Regions from separate parts of the Chitinimonas sp. BJYL2 genome, predicted to be linked through region 2. Evidence: predicted binding sites of a transcription regulator. Region 2 holds the regulator's gene; the other holds the start of a gene.

Region 1 (6,050 bases), on a different contig from region 2:
GCGGTTACAAATGAAGCGCAGGTAATCCTTGAACATGCTGGCATTCAGACCCAGCACACCGCGCGGCATGGTGTCTTCGGCGTAGGCGTATTCCAGTTCCACGGCCTTCTGGAACAGGCTGGTCAGGCTGGCCTTGAATTCCTCGGTCCACAGCTGCGGGTTTTCCAGCTTGATCGTGTTGATCAGGTCGATACCGAAGTTACAGTGCATCGACTCATCGCGCAGGATGTACTGGTACTGCTCGGCTGCGCCGGTCATCTTGTTCTGGCGGCCCAGCGACAGGATCTGCACAAAGCCCACATAGAAGAAGATGCCTTCCATGATGCAGGCAAACACGATCAGCGACTTCAGCAGCGCTTGGTCGGCCTCGGGCGTGCCAGTCTTGAAGTGCGGGTTGGTCAGCGTGTCGATGAACGGGATCAGGAAATCGTCCTTGTCGCGGATCGACTTGATCTCGTGATACGCGTTAAAGATTTCTGCTTCGTCCAGGCCCAAGCTTTCCACGATGTACTGGTAGGCGTGGGTGTGGATGGCTTCTTCAAACGCCTGGCGCAGCAGGAACTGGCGGCATTCGGGGGCCGTGATGTGGCGATAGGTGCCCAGCACGATGTTGTTGGCGGCCAAGCTGTCGGCCGTGACAAAGAAACCCAGGTTGCGCTTGACGATGCGGCGTTCGTCCTCAGTCAAGCCATTGGGGTTCTTCCACAGCTCGATATCGCGCTGCATGTTGATTTCTTGCGGCATCCAGTGGTTGGCACAGGTAGCCAGATACTTTTCCCACGCCCACTTGTACTTGAACGGCACGAGCTGGTTGACGTCGGTACCACCATTGATGATGCGCTTGTCCACAGCCTGGATGCGGTTGGCACTGGGGGCCTGCACGCTGGCGGTGTTGTAGTCGGCCACGGCAGGCGCGGACTCGAAGCTGTACTGGGGCGCAGCCGGGGTTTGCGGCTGAGGGGCGGCGGCCGGTTTGGCGGCGGCGGGTTGTGCGGGGGTATCGTCCCAGGACAGCATGTGGTGTTCTCCTAGTGTCTACAGTGGGTACTGCTGTTATGTACTTCGGCCAATCGATGGTCGATCAACCGTAAATCTTGGTGCGGGCGCCCAGACTCCCGTCGGAACCGCCGAGCACCGCAGAAGCGCGCGGGGTAGTCCGGGGCAAGTGTCTGAGCCAGCCTTGGCTGGCGAGTTTTGCCCCGGCCGCGCGCTTCGAGGAGCGCAGGGCACCCCGCAAAGCGGGGCGGTTTCGTCGGGTCGTCTTTCTTTGCTTACTTTCTTTGGCGAAGCAAAGAAAGTGAGGCGGCTGCGGGACGCACTCCCGCTCTAAAACATACGCGGCAACGCCGCTAACGCTTATGTGCAGCAAGGTGGGTTACAGCCCATGGCCGAACCCACCCTACGGGCCTGTCTTACTGGCAAGCCTCACACTCTTCAAAGCCAGGATCACCCGGACGCATCGTGCACACCGCACCTTCGGGCTCCGGCATCACCGGCACAGCCGCCACCGGTGCCGCCACTGCCGCAGCTTGCGACACACCGCCGGCCACAGGCACTGCATTCAGCTCACCACCACGGCCCGTCGACTTCTCGGCGCTCGATGCCGACAGCGTGCGCAGGTAGTAAGTGGTCTTGAGGCCACGTACCCAAGCGAGCTTGTACAGATCGTCCATCTTCTTGCCCGAGGCACCGGCCATGTAGATGTTCAGGCTCTGTGCCTGATCGATCCACTTCTGACGACGCGACGCACATTCGACCAGCCACTGGGCTTCCACTTCAAAGGCCGTGGCGTACAGCGCCTTCAGGTCGGCCGGCACGCGGTCGATGCGGGTCAGCGAACCGTCGAAGTACTTGATGTCGCCGATCATCACGTCGTCCCACAGACCACGTTCTTTCAGATCGTGGACCAGGTGCTCGTTGATGACGGTGAACTCGCCCGACAGGTTCGATTTCACGAAGATGTTCTGGTAGTTCGGCTCGATCGAAGCCGACACACCCACGATGTTCGCAATGGTCGCCGTCGGGGCAATGGCCAGGCAGTTGCTGTTACGCATGCCGTAGCTGGCAATGCGGCTACGCAGCTCGGTCCAGTCCAGCTTCGCGCTACGGTCCACTTCCAGATAACCGCCACGGGCTTCGCCCAAGAGATCGATGCTGTCTTGCGGCAGGATGCCCTTGCTCCACAGGCTGCCTGCGTAGCTGGGGTAGCGGCCACGTTCCTGGGCCAGCTCGGTGCTGGCGTAGTAGGCGTGGTAGGCCACGACTTCCATCGACTCGTCGGCAAACTGCACGGCACCTTCCGATGCATACGGGGTGCGCAGCAGGTGCAGGCAATCCTGGAAGCCCATGATGCCCAGGCCCACCGGACGGTGCTTGAGGTTGGAGTTGCGCGCCTTCTTGACCGGGTAGTAGTTGATGTCGATCACGTTGTCGAGCATGCGCATGGCGGTCTTGACCGTGCGCTTCACCTTCTCGCCATCGAGCGTGTAGTTGCCATCGGCACCTTGCACCATGTGGTTGACCAGGTTCACGGAACCCAGGTTACACACGGCGATTTCGCTGTCGTTGGTGTTCAGCGTGATTTCGGTACACAGGTTGGAGCTGTGCACCACGCCCACGTGCTGCTGCGGGCTACGCAGGTTGCACGGGTCCTTGAAGGTGAACCAGGGGTGGCCGGTTTCGAACAGCATGGTCAGCATCTTGCGCCACAGGTCCAGCGCCTTGATGCGCTTGAACACACGCAGCTCGCCGCGTTCACCCTTGGCTTCATAGGCCAGATAGGCTTTTTCGAAATCCTTGCCGTACAGGTCGTGCAGATCGGGCGCCTCGCTGGGCGACAGCAGCGACCACTCACCGCCTTCCATCACGCGCTTCATGAACAGATCGGGAATCCAGTTCGCGGTGTTCATGTCGTGGGTGCGGCGGCGGTCATCGCCGGTGTTCTTGCGCAGTTCGAGGAATTCTTCGATGTCGGCGTGCCAGGTTTCCAGGTAGGCACAGACCGCGCCCTTGCGCTTGCCACCCTGGTTCACGGCCACGGCGGTGTCGTTGACGACCTTGAGGAACGGCACCACGCCCTGCGATTTGCCGTTGGTGCCCTTGATGTGGCTGCCCAGTGCACGCACGGGCGTCCAGTCGTTACCCAAGCCGCCGGCAAACTTGCTCAGCAGCGCGTTTTCCTTGAGGCCTTCGTAGATGCCGTCGAGATCATCGGCAATCGTGGTCAGGTAGCAGGACGACAGTTGCGAGCGCAGCGTGCCCGAGTTGAACAGCGTCGGGGTCGAGGACATGAAGTCGAAGGTCGACAGCACGTTGTAGAACTCGATGGCGCGGGCTTCGCGGTCGATTTCACGCAGGGCCAGACCCATGGCCACGCGCATGAAGAACGCTTGCGGCAGCTCGATGCGATGGCCGTGGATATGCAGGAAGTAGCGATCGAACAGCGTTTGAAGGCCGAGGTAATCGAACTGGTAATCACGCTCGTACTTCATGGCAGCGCCCAGGCGGGCCAGATCGAACTGGGCCAGTTCCGGGTCCAGCAGCTCGGCTTCGATACCTTGCTTGATGAACTTGGGGAAGTATTCGGCGTAGCGCGTCGCCATTTCTTCGTGGGTGACTTCTTCTTCCAGAACTTCGCGGCGCAGGCTGTGCATCAGCAGGCGGGCGGTCACGCGCGAGTAGGCGGGTTCCTTCTCGATCAGCTGGCGGGCGCTGAGGATGGCGGACTTGCGCACTTCTTCAGCGGGCACGCCGTCGTACAGGTTCTTGAGGGTTTCGCCGACGATGTGTTCGACATCGGTCACGCTCTCGTAACCCGAGCAGGCCGATTGCACCAGCGCGCGCAGCTTGGCAACGTCGAGCGGCTTGCTCACGCCTTCGTCGTTGATATTGATGCCGGAGGCCACGGGGGCCTGCTCGGCCTCGCCCTTGGCCAGACGTTCCTGATGGCGCTTTTCGCGGTACAGCACGTAGGCGCGGGCCACATCGTGCTCGCCCGAACGCATCAAGGAGAGTTCAACCTGATCCTGCACGTCTTCGATATGCAGGGCGCCGCCTTCGGGCTTGCGGCGCATCAGCGCGCTGACCACGGCATCGGTAATGCGCTGCACGGTTTCACGCACGGCGGCCGACTGGGCAGCGGCACCGCCATTCACAGCGAGGAAGGCCTTGGTCACGGCCACCGAGATCTTCATCGGCTCGAACGGGCCCACGGAACCGTTGCGGCGGATGATCTTGTACTCGGCCACTTGCTGGCCGGTGGCGGCAGTCACGCTCTCGCTGCCCGAGGTGTAGGGCGCACGCGTGCTGCTGGCGGATTCGGTGGTGGCGTACATGGTCAGGCTTTCCCCTTCTTGATCTGTTTGTCTGGGTTGCGGCGCAAAAAATGCATCGCAAGGGTGGGTATTCGGGTGTCGGGAGCGGTGGATAAGTCGCGGTGTTTTGATACACCCTGACCCCCTCCGGCCCAGACGGCACACGGCGAAAGCGCTGGTCCGGCAGGCCCGGACGACGTGTGCATAACTCTGTGCAAAATCTGTGGAGAAACACTACATCTAGTGTTTTTCCTTTGTTCTGACCACTAATTCTAGTGATTGACCTCATGCACCGCAAGGCTTGCGGATGTCATGAAATGTGTGCTGGCAACAATGCAACACCGCCCGTTTTGCCCGCCTTGCGCAGGCTTGCGCCCGTGGCATCGGGGTGTGGGCGTGCCGGCTTGGGCGCCTTGTTGCACGCAGGTCGGGCGACGCTTTTCCGATGGGCGGCAAACGCCTGTTGCGGGGAGAGTGTGGTCCCGATCACAACACACCGTGAGAGCTGGCCGCGTGCTCCGATTGGCCGCCCCCCGGTGAATGGTCGATACTGAACCACCTGGTCCTCAAGCACGCCAGCCGGCGCTGACCGCACCACCAACCACCCGATAGGGAGTAGCCCGTCTGAACACCTTGCCCACACCATGTCGCCGGATACGCGGCTTGACCTTGGGTCGCCTTCTGGGCGGGGTGCTGGCTGCTGTCTGCCTGTCGTTGCAGGCTGCGCCGCCGGAACAGATACCGCTCTATACGTACTACGCGGATCCGCCTTATTCGCCTGCGAGTCCGGATAACCTCACCAGCAAGCTGGCGCAGGCACTGACTGCCCGATCCGGGGGGCGCTATCAGTTCGTTGCCACGCTGCTGCCGCGGCGGCGGCTTGATGAAACCCTCAGCCATCCCGATTGGCCAGGCATGGTGGCCTGGGCCAACCCACGCTGGTTTGGCGATGCGCCAATGCGCCGCTATCTGTGGTCGCGCCCGCTGATGCAGGACGCCGATCTGGTGATTTCCCGCAAGCGGCAGCCCGTTGAATACAAGCAGCCCGAGTCGCTGATCGGGCTGCGCGTGGGTGGCATTACCGGGCACCGTTATGTGGATCTGGAAGCCCTGATCCAGCAGAACAAGGTGATCCGCGACGACGCCAATACCGAGCACGCCAGCCTGCTCAAGCTCAAGTACGAGCGGGTGGACGTGGCGTTTGTGATGGCAAGTTCCTTGCCCTATCTTGAGAAGACATTGCCAGACCTGCGTAGCTGGATGCATATCGCCAGCGAGCCCCGGCAACGCTATGCACGGCATCTGTTCACCCATCCTCGCCAGGCGGCGCTGATGGCTTATGCCGACCGTGTACTGGCGCAACTGGCAGAAGACCCCGAATGGCGCGAGATACTGGCCAATCGGCATGCGTCAGCACGGTGATCCCGGCTGTTGCCATGCCAGCATCACTGGCCAAGACAACAATAAGGAGCAAGCATGTTCAGTAACTGGTCGGTCCAGAAAAAGATCCTGGTCAGCGTTGCGCTGATCCTGCTCGCCTCCCTGCTGACGGTGGGCCTTGTGTCCGCCCGGCTCTTCAAGACCGCCCTGACCGAGCGGCTGGAGCAATACGAGCTGGTGCGTACGGTCGAGGCCATACGCAACGAGCTGGACAAATCGGTGTCGGTACCGCTGAGCCAGGCACAGCAGCTGGCTGCCAATACCTTCGTACTGGACTGGATGGCCGCGGGCGAACCG
Region 2 (6,050 bases):
GCAGCCTGACCGTTGCCGGTGGCCACATCCAGCGCTAGCACCCGGCTGGGGGCAACCTGGGCCAGCCAGTCAAACAGGGCTTCGGGGTAGTTGGGGCGGTAGCGCGCGTAGTCGTTGGCCTGCCGGGAGAAATGATCCTTGAAGCTCATGGGCTAATCCTTGCCATCAAAACGGAGCGTGTAACGCATGTCAGCTCCGATCTTGCGCACATCGGCAACGCGTGGTGCCAGCTTGTCAGCCAACGACTGCAGCGAAAAATCCGCCATGCCGGCAGCCATGCCACCGAGCAGCACCGGTGCCTGATACAGAATGACTTCGTCCACCAGACCGCTTTGCAGCCATGCGCCATTGAGCCGCGCGCCCGATTCCACGGTGATTTCATTGCAGCCACGCTGACCCAGCAAAACAAGCGTGGCGGCCAGGTCAACGCGACCGTGCTGATCTGGCAGTGCCACGACATCGGCACCTACAGCCTGCAAGGCTTGAACATGCGTGGCAGGTGCATCGGCCACAATGACCAGCGTCTTGCCCGGTGCGTGCAGGAGCTTGGCATGAGTCGATAATTGGGCGCGGCTATCGAGCACCACGCGCAGCGGCTGGCGGCCAATGTCAAGATCGCGCACCGTGAGTAACGGGTCGTCCTTGAGCACCGTGCCGCTGCCGGTGAGCATGACGCACGACCGGGCGCGCAGGCGCTGCACATCGGCGCGGGCCTCGGGACCGGTGATCCACTGGCTTTCGCCGTTGGCGAGGGCGGTCTTGCCATCCAGGCTTGCCGCAATCTTGAGTCGTAGCCACGGCCGACTACGCTCGATCCGGCTGAGAAAGCCCTTCATCGATTCGCGCGCTTCGGCGGCCATCAGGCCCTCTTCGACCGTGATTCCGGCCGCGCGCAGCATGGCGAGGCCACGGCCGGCGACTTCGTGGTATGGGTCTTCCAGCGCCACGACAACACGGCCAATGCCGGCTTTGATCAGCCCTTCGGCACACGGCGGCGTGCGGCCGTGGTGGGAACAGGGTTCGAGCGTGACATAGGCAGTGGCACCCGCCAGCGACTCACCCGCCGCCAAGGCCTCGCGCATGGCCATGACCTCAGCATGCGCGCCGCCCGCTTGCTGACTGTGACCACGGCCGATGATGCGGCCATCGCGGACAATCACACTGCCCACGCAAGGATTGGGCGTGGTGATGCATCGGCCCGACTCGCCCATGCGCAGGGCCTCGGCCATAAATGAATGATCGGCGGCGCTGAAGGTCGTCGTCACTGCTTCTTGCTCACTTCGCGGATCACATCACGGAAATCGTCCACATCCTGAAAGCTGCGGTACACCGAGGCAAAACGGATGTAGGCCACCTTGTCGAGCTTGGCCAGCTCGGTCATCACCATTTCGCCGATACGCCGCGAATCGATCTCGCGCTCACCCAGCGCAAGAATCTTGCGGTCGATATGGGCAATGGCTTCGTCAACCAGATGGGTCGGGACGGGCCGCTTGTGCAAGGCGCGCTGGAAGCTGATGCGCACCTTGTTGGTGTCGTAATCGGCACGGGTTCCGTTGGTTTTGACGACCTGTGGGGGACGAACTTCGGCGGTTTCAAACGTGGTGAAGCGCTTGTCGCAATCGGCGCATTTGCGGCGGCGACGGATGCTGTCACCTTCTTCAGATAGGCGGGTGTCGACAACCTGTGTTTCGGGCGAGCCGCAGAACGGGCATTTCATGGCAGAACTCCTGGTAACCCGACGCAAGGTGCGTTCGGGCAGGCACAGGCGGCATTCTACCTGTGGGAGTCGTCACTTGCCGGCTGGCTGACAAGCATCGCCAGACTGGCTTGCCGCTCGGGCGCCGGCTGCTGCGCCAGCAGTTTGACCGCAGCATGAAAGGCCGGGAAGTCGCTGCCGTGGGATCGGAACAGTGCCCGCAAGGCCGGCACCAGCGCGTGATAGGTGCTGATGGATGCGAAATGCGCATTGTTGGGGGCTGGCCGGAACCAGCTGTCATAGCCCAGCACGCTACCGGAGGACTGTTTGAGTGCGGCATAGTCCACCGCCACTTCCGATTGAATCCGCTGTTTGCCCTGGCGCTTTGTTTCATCGTCGCTGGCACTGGCATACAAGGCGGACAAACGCGCTCGTCCCCGATTCATGAGTGCCAGAACCTGTTGGCGGCGCTGCTCGGATTGTTCCGCCGCCAAGCGCTGCGAGGCATTGCCGTGCTGAGTCAGCCAGCGAGCAAGCCCCTCCTGCTCCACCGCGGTGGCATAAGCTTCATTGAAGGCCGTGTCGTCACGCACATACACGCGCTGGTGGGCCAGTTCATGAAAGATCAGCCGGGCAATGGCCAGGTCATCCAGACGCAAGGTGGTGTTGAGCAAGGGATCGGCAAACCAGCCCAAGGTGGAATAGGCCGGAATCCCATACAGATACACATCTTCACCGGCTTGCTCACGCTGCTGTGCATAACGCCGGGCCTCCGCCTCGTCGTAATACCCGCGATAAGTCAGGCAACCAGCCACCGGAAAGCAGCTCTGGACAGGCACCAAGGACAGCTCAGGAGTGCTCACCACATTCCACAGCACGAAGGGACGCTGCAAATCAGCGTAGCGCGTGTAACTGGCGTTATCGGGAAGATCCAGTTCAGTCACGGCGAAACGGCGCAGCTGCTGGACGAGCCGGAGCTTGCGCACTGTTTCTGCGGGCAAGTCCGGGTCGGCCAGCCAGTCGTCAATCGGCCGAGCCCGGTCCAAGACCTCGGCCTGACCGCGTGCCGCCTGGGCAAGGTAGCCCAGATTGGCGCACCCCGATATCAGCAGCAGGCTACTCAGTAACAGCAGAGTCCGGACGATCAGCATGGCCTCAGTGTAGGGGATATCGCTCCGGCTGCTGCACTACAGGTTACCCACGAACAAGCGCCGCATCAGCGCCTGCTTGAGTCCGCCGGCTTCGTCCAGACCCAGACGCGCCAGCCATTGCGGCGGCACCGGCTTGTCGTCAAACAAACCACGCATGGCTGCGAGCACCAGCTCCACGGGATGACCACTAGCGCGCTTGAGCTTTTGCAGTACCCGGATCATCGCCAGCTCGTCGCTGGTGAAATCGGTACCGAACGGGAAATCCGGTAAGAGTCCCGCCTCCTGCCAAGGCAGTAGCCGCGCCTCCAGGGCCTCAGGCAGATTGTGGCGCCAGGCTTCAGGCACCTCCCAGTCCGCTTCCAGCTTGCCTTTATCCTTGGCGATCTCTACAAGTTGGTGCTGGAAGCGGCTGTCGGCAATCTGGATCAGGCGCTTGACCACTTCGGCATCCGACTGCCCGCGCAACTCGGCTACGCCGTACTCGGTGACCACGATATCGCGCAAATGGCGCGGAATCGTGGTGTGGCCATAGTTCCAGACGATATTGGAGCTGATCTCGCCACCACTTTCCCGCGTCGCCCGCAACATCAGAATGGAGCGTGCGTCCGGCAGCGCGTGACCCATGGCCACGAAGTTGTACTGGCCTCCCACACCCGACACCACCTGACCGTTCTCCAGCCCGTCCGACACGGCGGCCCCCAGCAAGGTCACCATCATGGTGGTGTTGATGAAGCTGGCACGACGACGCTGCGCGCTGGCCAGCGCAGCGTGGCTACCCAGCTGGTTGATAAAGTCGATACGGTGCATCTCGATATGGGCCAACTCAGCCGGCGGCATGCTGCGCAAGCGCTGGTAGAAATCTTCCGGGCCCAGGAAAAAACCACCGTGCATATGGATGCCGGCCTTCAGTCGCTTGCCCAGCAAATGCGTGGCAATCAGCGCCAGCGATGCATCATCGAGCGTGGCCGGCACACAATGCGTTTCGTGACGTAGCGTGCCATCACGCAAGACCACGCCCGGCAGCAGGATGCCGAAATGGGTCAGGAAATCCACATCCCCCTGCGACAGCGGCGAGCTGATCCGCCCGGCATCCCTGAGTGCGCGCAAGGTTTGCGCGTCGGGTACGGGCGTGATGGCGCCACTGTTGAGCAATTGCTGCAAGGTGGCGTCTGCAAACACTTCCCGGCGCACGATCCCTGCTTCGATCAGCTTGAGAAAACCATTCACGAACATTTCCGAGCAGCCGTACAGGCCTTCTTCAAAACGCTCCAGGGAGCGACCTGCGGTCTGCTTGTGGCACAGCTCGCTGAGCAGATTGGCAAAGGAATCAGGGTGTCGATCCCGCAGGATAAGGGCTTGGGCAATCGCATCCCCCAAAGCGCCGATACCGATCTGCAAGGTGCCGCCGTCCCGCACCAGGCTGGCGGCATGCAAGCCGATGGCGTAGTCCGGAGTGTCCACCTTCATATTGGGGGGCGAGAAAAGATGGTGCGTGCCCGCGGGGTCCGTCACCAGCAGATCGAAAAAGGCCGGCGGAATTTCGGCCTGATTCGGCATGAAGGGCAAGGCATGGTTGATGACGCCCACGGTGAGGAAGTGATGACCCGGAATGGCTTGCAGGCGCTCAACGGCTTCGTAGGTCACATCGGTGTTGCTCGATAGCGAGAGCTTGAGTTGCCCACCCTCTTCTTTTGCGGCCACCGCCTGCATGATGACGTTCACCCCGTGCAGGGCCATATCACGCGCAACAAAGGTGTAGTTGGTGGAGATATAGCCTTGTTGTGCGGTGGAGTTGCCCAAGTAGTCGCCGGTTTTGAGAAAGAATTCCAGAATCTCGATATGCGGCGGCAAACTGCCGGCACGCAAGTCTTTCACGTAATCCAGATCGGGATAATCGCCAAATACACGCTCGACAAACGGCTCCAGAAAATGCCGCTCGATATCGCTGCGACCCGCGGGCTTCTCTAGCGAGAGTGCGGTAATGATCTTGAGCCGTCGGGAAGGATTTGCCTTGATGCGCCGGTAAAGCGCATTGAGCAAGGGATTCGGTTTGCCTATCCCCAACGGGGCGCCCACGATGATGTCGCCGGCAATATGATCAAGCAGGTAATCGACAGTCGCGTCGATCCGATCCATAGTCTGGGTCATGGCAGATTCTCCTCTGCCATCAGCGTAATGCATTCTTGCCCGGATACCTTGATCTGGCTCAGGTACAGCAATCAGGGAGAGGTTGTGTATCGCATCAAACGCAACTCGGGACGATCGGGCCGGATTCCGGCATCCCGCCAGCCCAGCTTCTCATAGGCGCGAATCGCAGACACATTCGCGGGGCTGACGCTCAGTTCCAGCGCCATCAAGCCCACTGACCTTGCCGCCAAGCAAGCCTGTTCGTGCAACAGACTGAGCCGCCCCTGCCCGCGCAACGCAGGGGCCAGATAGAAGCAATGCACATAGGCTCGGCCGTCCTTGATCGACATCTCCAACTGTCCGACCAGATCGTCACCCTGCCAGAGATGGCAGTTGCCACTGGGTAACTGCGCTATCCGCGAGACCAGCATCTGCCGGTACAGGGCGTGATCATCACCCATCAGCGCGGCATAACCATCCAGGGTGCCAAAGCCGATCAGCCAGATTTCCCGGCTGATACGGATGCAGTCATCGAAATGCGCCGCCAAACTTATGGGGCGGAAGACCAGCGGATCAGTCATGGATCTATGGGCAAGAAAAAGGGGAGCGCCGGGCTCCCCTCGTTTGACAGCTGCTGCCTGGCTTACTTGGCGTAAACCGGGAAACGCGCGGTCAGGGCGTGAACCTTGGCCTTCACGGCGGCGATGTTGGCTTCGTCGTTCGGGTTGTCGAGCACATCGGCCACCAGATTGGCGACCTCAATGGCCTCAGCTTCCTTGAAACCCCGGGTGGTGATGGCAGGCGAGCCGATGCGGATGCCGCTGGTCACGAACGGGCTTTCCGGATCGTTGGGGATCGAGTTCTTGTTGACGGTGATATGGGCTTGGCCCAGCACAGCGTCGGCGGCCTTGCCGGTCAGACCCTTGGGGCGCAGATCAACCAGGAACACATGGCTCTCGGTACGGCCGGAGATGATGCGCAGACCACGCTCCTGCAGGGTCTTGGCCATGATGGCGGCGTTCTTGAGTACCTGTTCCTGATAGGCCTTGAACTCGGGCTCCAGGGCTTCCTTGAAA

The links. The regulator NrdR, encoded in region 2, represses ribonucleotide reductase genes. The targets are predictions, from matches to a motif close to AAANACNATATATNGTNTTT.
Region 1: O9X62_RS11510 (ribonucleoside-diphosphate reductase subunit alpha) is a predicted target of NrdR. The motif match lies at 4,543-4,562, and genes of this name have one in related genera.

What each region holds. Positions count from the first base shown of each region.
Region 1 covers NZ_JANZKW010000003.1:350,410-356,459, reverse strand. The annotation lists gene O9X62_RS11515 (ribonucleotide-diphosphate reductase subunit beta) at 1-1,017, opposite strand, end outside; gene O9X62_RS11510 (ribonucleoside-diphosphate reductase subunit alpha) at 1,413-4,334, opposite strand; gene O9X62_RS11505 (ABC transporter substrate-binding protein) at 4,977-5,735, shown strand; gene O9X62_RS11500 (methyl-accepting chemotaxis protein) at 5,790-6,050, shown strand, end outside.
Region 2 covers NZ_JANZKW010000002.1:308,994-315,043, forward strand. The annotation lists gene O9X62_RS06985 (class I SAM-dependent methyltransferase) at 1-149, opposite strand, end outside; gene ribD (bifunctional diaminohydroxyphosphoribosylaminopyrimidine deaminase/5-amino-6-(5-phosphoribosylamino)uracil reductase RibD) at 153-1,229, opposite strand; gene nrdR (transcriptional regulator NrdR) at 1,262-1,717, opposite strand; gene O9X62_RS07000 (aminopeptidase) at 1,774-2,847, opposite strand; gene O9X62_RS07005 (acetyl-CoA hydrolase/transferase C-terminal domain-containing protein) at 2,884-4,995, opposite strand; gene O9X62_RS07010 (GNAT family N-acetyltransferase) at 5,067-5,555, opposite strand; gene glyA (serine hydroxymethyltransferase) at 5,618-6,050, opposite strand, start outside.